Regions from separate parts of the Pseudocolwellia sp. G5-9 genome, predicted to be linked through region 4. Evidence: predicted binding sites of a transcription regulator. Region 4 holds the regulator's gene; each other region holds the start of a gene.
The links. Region 4 encodes sigma-54, which starts transcription at its own class of promoters, with help from an activator protein. Its sites were predicted from a motif close to GTTGGCACGNNNNTNGNNT; they were not measured.

Region 1: AC0L5Q_RS13880 (DUF1328 family protein) is a predicted target of sigma-54. The motif match lies at 848-866, and genes of this name have one in related genera.
Region 2: nirB (nitrite reductase large subunit NirB) is a predicted target of sigma-54. The motif match lies at 1,139-1,157, and genes of this name have one in related genera.
Region 3: glnK (P-II family nitrogen regulator) is a predicted target of sigma-54. The motif match lies at 1,025-1,043, and genes of this name have one in related genera.

What each region holds. Positions count from the first base shown of each region.
Region 1 covers NZ_CM147893.1:3,196,279-3,198,490, forward strand. The annotation lists gene AC0L5Q_RS13870 (hypothetical protein) at 1-208, opposite strand, end outside; gene AC0L5Q_RS13875 (hypothetical protein) at 316-564, opposite strand; gene AC0L5Q_RS13880 (DUF1328 family protein) at 625-801, opposite strand; gene AC0L5Q_RS13885 (response regulator) at 998-2,212, opposite strand, start outside.
Region 2 covers NZ_CM147893.1:3,690,449-3,692,660, reverse strand. The annotation lists gene AC0L5Q_RS15965 (bifunctional protein-serine/threonine kinase/phosphatase) at 1-960, shown strand, start outside; gene nirB (nitrite reductase large subunit NirB) at 1,253-2,212, shown strand, end outside.
Region 3 covers NZ_CM147893.1:2,454,661-2,456,872, reverse strand. The annotation lists gene AC0L5Q_RS10525 (HDOD domain-containing protein) at 1-768, shown strand, start outside; gene glnK (P-II family nitrogen regulator) at 1,076-1,414, shown strand; gene AC0L5Q_RS10515 (ammonium transporter) at 1,428-2,212, shown strand, end outside.
Region 4 covers NZ_CM147893.1:2,750,303-2,752,514, forward strand. The annotation lists gene lptB (LPS export ABC transporter ATP-binding protein) at 1-397, shown strand, start outside; gene rpoN (RNA polymerase factor sigma-54) at 475-1,917, shown strand; gene hpf (ribosome hibernation promoting factor) at 1,951-2,212, shown strand, end outside.

The sequences.
Region 1 (2,212 bases), 450 kb from region 4:
TCACGAGAGCGAGTTCAAATACCGCTAATCCAATGACTCCAGTATTTATACTACTTAAAAACATTTCCATAATATCGGAGCCGTTCAATATAGCCGTAGATATATTAATCACTAAAGAGAATAAAATGGCTGCAGCTAACCCTAAAAATATAAAGGTGAATAGGGTGGCAAAAGTGTTTTTAATAAGTAGGCTGACTGTATTGTTCATGAGTTATATTCCTGTTACTGATCAGGTGTTTGGTATGAACAGTGTGTTTTTAATGAAAAACACACTATGACCTAAAGGTGATAGTGTGTTTTAGGATGAAGCTAAAATTAACAGTCTTGATCTTTAGCTTTTAAACCTTCTTTTACATTTTCACAAGCATCTTCAATCGCGTTACCTGCATCTGTTGCAGCGTCTTTAATTGAGTCGCCTGCATCAGAGGCTGCATTTTTAGCGTCTAAAACTACTTCATCAACTTTTTCACCTGCTGTTTCTGCTTTTTGCTCTGTACAAGCACTTAAACCTAAAGCCGCGATAATTGTTAATAATAGTAATGATTTGTTTTTGTTAATAGTCATAGTCATTCTCCGTTAAAAAATAAATGTGTTTATGTTTAATATATTCAGTTAATACGTTACTTAAGCTTTTGGTGCTTTACCTCGTATAGCATTGGAAATTAATGAGATAACCAACAATACGACAAAAATAAAAAATATAATTTTTGCTACACCAGCTGCTGCTCCTGCGATGCCGCCAAAACCAAAGATAGCTGCAATAATTGCTATAACAAAAAAGGTTAATGCCCAACCTAACATATGTTTCTCCTTTTAGATTTGTTAATAAGTGTTTTCAATAATGATAATGCGAGAGTTATGCCAATGGTTAAGTTGTTGTTTTTTTAGCTGTTTTTGTTTTTATTTTGACGTGGCGTGAATATATAAAAGTAAACTTTACAGGGTGAAAATGTATAATTTTCACAATTGAGGTTTATTGGTGAATGAAGGGGGAGTTTTAAGTTATTTGTTTAAGCATAGTTAAGTTGATGGGTTTAAGCAGTGCTTGATCAATTGAAAATTCGGTTAGTACGTCTTGGCTGATTGCGTTGCCACTAATAATGGTGATTTTACTGTTAGGTGAGAGTATGCGTAATTGTTTAGACAAGGCTAAACCATTAGCGTCGGGTAGGTTTATATCTAATAATATTTGGTCGTATTGGTGGTTAGATAGCCCTTCGTTTTGTGTTAAAAGTGTTGTTGCTTCTGCTGCGCTGTGGGCAATACTTGCTTCAATATTTAAGTTATTAAGGAGTAAGGCGGTAACTTGTGCGGCGTCTTTATCGTCTTCAATAATTAAAAAATGTGTTGAGGGCGATGCGGCGTTTTCTGTTGCATTAGATACATTGTTTATCGGTTGTTCAAGCGATTTTATTTGCACTCTTGCATTTTTATTATTCGCTAAGCTTTGTGTTAACGATTGATATAAAACGTGTTTATCTATCGGTTTTGCAACTACGTCGTTAAAACCTAAGCTTTTCAGTTCTTGATGTACGCCTTTCATTGTTGCTGCTGTAACGGCAACTATTTGTGTGGTTATGCCCATTTCTCTTAGTTTTAAAATAGTACGTTTACCATCTAAAACAGGCATATGAATATCCATAAGTATGCTGTTAAAAGGGTTACCTTGTTCTTGAGCTTCTAAAATTTTAGTGATGGCATGTTCGCCATTAACGGCAAACGAGGTTTTTAAACCAAACGATCGGCAAATAAAACCAATAAGATTTCGAATATCTTTTAAGTCGTCAACAATTAATACGTGTCCGGTAATTTGAGGGAAGTTTTCTGTTGTGGCTTGTGAGTGTATTCGGTTAAAAGATAAAGGCGCAACGGTGGTATGAGATATATCGCCTAACTCAAGGGTAATAATAAATTTGCTGCCAACATTTTCTGTTGATTCTACCTCTATTGTTCCATCCATTTGTTTTAATAGTTCACAACAAATAGCTAAACCTAAGCCGGCTCCTTCTTCGTTACGTGAAACAATATCTTCCACTTGTTCAAAAGGTTTAAATATTGTGGCAAGTAAATGTGTAGGAATACCAATACCTGTATCGGTAATTGTAAAATGTAAGGTGTTTTTATTGTTGCTACGCTCTAACCATATATCTACAGTAACTGAACCTTTGTCGGTAAATTTTATAGCGTTATGGATAAGGTTAATAAACACTTG
Region 2 (2,212 bases), 940 kb from region 4:
AGTAAAACGATTCCTCCTGCCCTTGATGTAGGAATGAAGATAGACAACTACAAAGTATGTAAAGTTATTCACGCCAGCATACGATCTCATTTATACCTTGTTCAGCATGAATCAGACCCAACACTTCGTGTGTTAAAAGTCCCTTCTGAAAACTTTGCTGACGATATGTTTTATCTACAAGGTTTTATGCGCGAAGCTTGGATTGGTGAACGTGTAAACCATCGTAATGTTATGCGTGTACAAAGCGCTGATACTAACAGCAAGTTTTTATACCATGTGTGCGAATATATTGAAGGCCAAACATTATCTGAATGGATACACGACAATCCAAATCCTAGCATTGCACAAGTGCGCGATATTCTAGAGCAGGTGATCAACGCCCTACGTACCTTTCAGCGTTTAGACTTAGTGCACCGTGATTTAAAACCAGACAACATCATGATTGATACGTACGGAAAAGTAACACTTATTGACTACGGTACCGTACTTGTGGCCTCGTTAGAAGAAAACAGCAATAACGTAGCTGAGTCTGTTCCACAAGGTTCTTTAAATTATATTGCCCCTGAAACCTTACTCACACTACATGCAGATCATAAAAGTGATTTGTTTTCATTAGGTGTTATCGCTTACGAAATGCTATGCGGAAATTTACCTTATAAACCTATGGTGAGAGCTGAAGTTACCTTTAGTGATTATGCGCATTTTCAATATAAAAAAATTAGTCATTATAGAAAAGACTTACCTTTGTGGTTAGATTTAGCGCTTAAAAAAGCTACGCAAGCAGATCCTGCTCTTAGATATCAATCATTTTCAGAATTTTACGCTGATATGAGTAAGCCAAACATCAACGCGTTACAAGAGTACAAAAAGCAACCCATCATGCAGCGTAATCCTATTCAGTTTTGGCAAGGCATGTCAGCTATATTGTTTGTGGTTTTAATGATTTCACTATCACTCTAAACATATACCTGCTTGTTCACAGGTTACAAAAAGCGCTCCCAAAATTTAAACTCCACGATTAGGTAATAGCATTTAAACATGCACAGGTCTTGTGCGCATTTCTCTTCACACTAGTGCACTTTCATAATATAAACACTATGAAAATAACATAATGCACTGATATATATAATTTAAAATTCATGGCACTGTGTTTGCAATATCCTTACTAAGTCGAGGTGAATTACAACGTCCTGTATTTCCCACCTCAGTTCCGCATCGATGCGGCATTAAATAGTTAAGTAGGATTGTGAGTATGAGCGCAAAACAAAAAATTGTTGTAGTAGGTAACGGTATGGTTGGTCATCACTTTGTTGATGAAATGGCCAAGTATGAAGGTTACGAAATTACCGTATTATCTGCTGAAGATAGACTCGCCTATGACCGTGTTCATTTATCTGAATACTTTTCAGGTAAAACGGCTGATGATTTAGCCCTAACAACACCCGAGCATTACAACGAATTAGGGGTAAAGTTTTTTACTAACGCTAAAGTGACGAATATCAATAAAGCTGAGAAAATAGTTAGTACAGAAACCGGTGATAAATACCCTTACGACAAACTCGTTTTAGCAACAGGTTCTTACCCTTTTGTTCCTCCTATTCCAGGTAAAGAAAGAGATCACTGTTTAGTTTATCGCACAATTGACGATCTTGATGCGATTCAAGCATCTGCAAGCTCAGGCAAAGTAGGAGTGGTTGTAGGTGGTGGTTTATTAGGTCTCGAAGCAGCTAACGCATTAAAAGAGCTTGGTTTACAAACACATGTTGTTGAATTTGCACCGCAGTTAATGGGTGTTCAGCTTGACAAAGACGGCGGCGAATTACTTCGTAATATGATTGAAGGCATTGGTGTTCAAGTTCATACACAAAAAGCCACGCAAGAAATTATAGACGGAGAAGACTGCGTACATCGCATGGTGTTTGCTGACGGAACCCATTTAGAAACCGACCTTATTTTATTTTCTGCTGGTATTCGCCCTTACGATAACTTAGCTCGCGACTTTGACCTACAAATAGGTGAGCGTGGTGGTATTGTTGTTAATAACGAGTGTCAAACCTCAGATGAAAACATTTATGCGATTGGTGAATGCGCCCTTTGGAATAACTTTATATACGGTCTTGTAGCACCGGGTTACACCATGGCTAAAGTAGCAGCTGATAACATTATTGGTGGCGAGCAACAATTTACGGGTGCTGATATGAGTACCAAGTTA
Region 3 (2,212 bases), 300 kb from region 4:
ATTGATAATGACTCATCGACCATTGATGATATTGCCGAGATTATTATTTTAGATCCTACACTCTCGATAACCATTCTTAAATTAGCTAACAGTTCTTTTTTTAATTACCCCGGTAAGATCGAAACCATTTCAAAAGCTGTGTTAGTACTAGGTATAACAGAAGTATATAACTTAGTTATCGCTTACTTTACAACTGATGCGTTTAAATCTATTTCTGCAGCTCCTGAGTATTTAGATAATTTTTGGGAACAAGCGGTGGATTGTGCGTTAATCATCAAATTTTTAGGTGTAGAATTAAATGTGATTAATGCTGAGCGCTTATTCATATTAGGTTTATTACATAATATTGGTGAATTAGCTGTTCATCAAAGTATGCCAAGTAAAATTAAGGCATGTAACTCGATTACTACTTCTGAATTTCCATGGGATAAACAACAGAGCATTATTGATTTTACCTATGGGCAATGTAGTGGTGAATTACTTAAACAATGGCAATTACCTTATAGCTTAATTGAGCCTATACGTAGTCAAGATGAATATGATGTTGAACATGCCACTGTTGAAGCTAAACTGTTGTATTTATCTAAGCGTGTCATGCTATTAAATTATCAATGTAAAACTCATAAACCCTCTTCATTGATAAAAAAAGATATTTTAACTGATTTAAATGTTTCTCCAAAAATGATTGTTGCGGCTAATCATTTTTGTAATATCGAGCGATTAAGTATTTTATCGATTTTATCGCCAGGCTCTGCATTTGTTTATTAAAAGTGATAGCTGAATACTTCTTTTGATAATACTTTTAGTTCTAATAGGGATCTATACCTTGAATAGTAGAGGTATAGGTTACAATCTTCTTTATTAAACTTCCTCTAAATGTTCACTTTTTCTACTTTTTTACAATCCTTTATTTATGTGCACCAACTTATGTCAACTTGCCCTTAGTGTGTGTGTTTTTGGTGCAATAATTAAAGATGTAAATCCACAAAACCCACTATCTATATGTTTTTTATATGATTAATTCTTTGGCATGTGATTTGTATAGTACTTATTAAACAAAAATAGGGGTACATACATGAAAATAGTTAATGCAATTATAAAGCCTTTTAAGCTTGACGATGTTCGCGAAGCGATATCTGAAATAGGTGTTGAAGGTCTTACCGTAAGTGAAGTTAAAGGTTTTGGTCGTCAGAAAGGGCATACAGAACTTTATCGCGGCGCTGAATATCAAGTAGATTTCTTACCTAAAGTGAAATTAGAAGTTGCTGTAAATGACGATATAGTTGATCGCTTGGTTGAAGTGATCACTAAAGCCGCTTATACCGGTAAAATTGGCGATGGTAAAATTTTCGTTTACAACTTAGAACAAGCTGTACGTATTCGTACTGGCGAAAACGATGCTGAAGCACTTTAAGGGGTAAGTCATAATGGAACAAAATATTTTTCAACTTCAATATGCAATGGACACTTTTTACTTTTTAGTATGTGGTGCATTGGTTATGTGGATGGCAGCTGGTTTCTCTATGTTAGAAGCTGGTTTAGTAAGAGCTAAAAATACAGCTGAAATTTTAACTAAAAATATAGCCTTGTATTCTATATCTTGCATTATGTATTTAGTCATTGGTTACGACATTATGTATGGTGGTGGTGTATTTTTAAGTGGAATTGAACTAGATGGTGCTGCGAATGCTGATGCTTTAGTCTCAACTGTGTTAGCTGAATCTGCTGAAGCTGGTTTTGATGGCGGTTCAGTATACGCAAATGCGTCTGACTTTTTCTTCCAAGTAGTATTTGTTGCTACTGCAATGTCAATTGTATCTGGTGCTGTTGCTGAACGTATGAAGCTTTGGGCTTTCCTAGCATTTACTGTTGTTTTAACTGGTTTTATCTACCCTATGGAAGGTAGCTGGACTTGGAACGGTGAATCTGTATTTGGTTTATACACTTTAGGTGACTTAGGTTTCTCTGATTTTGCTGGTTCGGGTATTGTTCACATGGCGGGTGCTGCTGCTGCTTTAGCAGGTGTTCTTTTACTTGGTGCTCGTAAAGGCAAATATACTGCTGACGGTAAAGTAAACGCTATTCCAGGTGCTAACTTACCAATGGCTACATTAGGTACATTTATTTTATGGATGGGCTGGTTTGGTTTTAACGGTGGTTCTGTATTAAAACTGGGTGATATTGCAAGCGCAAACTCAGTAGCTATGGTCTT
Region 4 (2,212 bases):
TGAAATCGAACGAGAAGAAAGATTAGAGCACTTATTGGAAGAATTTAATATTGGTCATATTAAAGATAATTTAGGTATGAGCTTATCTGGTGGTGAACGCCGCAGAGTCGAAATAGCCAGAGCACTTGCCGCAGACCCAAAATTTATATTATTAGATGAACCGTTTGCCGGCGTAGATCCTATTTCTGTTGGCGACATAAAAAAAATTATTATTCACTTAAAGCAACGTGGTATAGGTATATTAATTACAGACCATAATGTTCGAGAAACACTCGATGTTTGCGAGCATGCGTATATTGTAAGTCATGGTGAACTGATCGCTGAAGGGACCTCTGAAGAAATACTTTCCAATCAGCATGTAAGAGATGTATACCTTGGTGAACAATTTACGCTATAGTTATCTATAAGCAGTCAACAATATTTATATTGTTTTATCGTTTTGTATTATTAATGAATAGGATAAAAAATACGTAGATGCGCCCTTCTTTACAACTCCGTATCGGACAACATCTAACGATGACACCGCAGTTACAACAAGCCATCAAGCTGTTGCAACTCTCTACGTTGGATTTACAACAAGAAATTCAAGAGGCATTGGAGAGTAATCCTTTGCTAGAAGTTGATGAAAGTCCTTCTAATACCCAAGATGAATCAGTCAATAATTTAGAAGATGCATTTTCCGCAAATGCGACAAAAGAAATAGATTCAAAAAAAACAGACGGCACTGAAGACTCTTCCCCAACTATAGATGAAATGACAACCACAGAAGCCATGGGAAACACAGATATTCCTGAAGAGTTAAACATGGATACTACGTGGGACGAAAGCTACAGTGCTGGCGTATCAAACACAGGTAGCATTAGCTCTCCTTCTGAAGATTATACCTACCAAGGCGAAACTAAAGACTCGCTGCAAGATCACCTTTTATGGCAAATGGAATTAACACCTTTTAGTGACACAGACAAAACCATTGCAATAGCGATTATTGAAGCCATAGATGAATCTGGATATTTAACCGTTTCCTGTGAAGATATTTTAGACTGTGTTGGCATTGAAGGTGTTGAACTCGATGAAATACAAGCAGTACTAAAAAGAATTAACGTATTTGATCCTGTAGGTGTAGGGGCTCGTTCAGTCTCTGATTGTTTATTGATTCAACTGAATCAATTTGAACTAACAACGCCTTGGTTAAAAGAAGCCAAGCAAGTTGTTAAAGATTATATCGATCTACTAGGTAGTAGAGATTATCGTCAGTTAATGCGTAAAACACGCTTAAAAGAAGATCAATTACGTGAAGTCCTTCGCTTAATTCAATCATTAGATCCTCGTCCTGGTGACAGCGTAGTTAAAAGTGACGATCAATATGTTATTCCTGACGTATCCGTTGAAAAGAAAAATGGTCGTTGGGTTGTTGAGTTAAATCCAGATACCGCGCCTAAGTTGTCTGTTAACCAACAATATGCAGCAATGACACGTACCATGAAGTCAACAAACGATACACTATTAAAAGTGTCTAATTGTATTGTTCAGCGCCAGCAAGGCTTTTTTGAGCATGGCCCTGAATCTATGCGACCTATGGTTTTAAACGATATAGCCGAAGCCGTTGAAATGCATGAATCTACTATTTCACGTGTAACAACACAAAAATATATGCATACACCAAGAGGTATATTTGAACTTAAATACTTCTTCTCCAGCCATGTTAGTACCGAAAATGGTGGCGATTGCTCCTCAACAGCAATCAGAGAGCTTATCAAAAAACTTGTCGCCGCAGAAATTCCTGCCAAACCATTAAGTGATAATAAAATGGCAGAAATACTCGCCGAGCAAGGTATACAAGTGGCTCGTCGAACCGTAGCAAAATATAGAGAATCGTTGTCCATTCCACCATCAAACCAACGAAAAAGTTTAATTTAATTTTTCAAATATCACTAAAAGAGGGTTTAACTTATGCAAATCAATTTAACTGGTCATCATGTAGAAATCACAAACTCTTTACGCGAATACGTTAATACGAAATTTTCAAAATTAGAACGTCATTTTGATCAGATCAATAATGTTCATGTTGTGTTAACCATTGAAAAATCAAATCAAATAGCTGAATCTACTGTTCATTTAAAGGGAACAGAAGTACATGCTACAGCAGAAAACCATGATATGTATGCCTCAATTGACGCTTTAATCGATAAACTAGATCGTCAAATATTAAAAC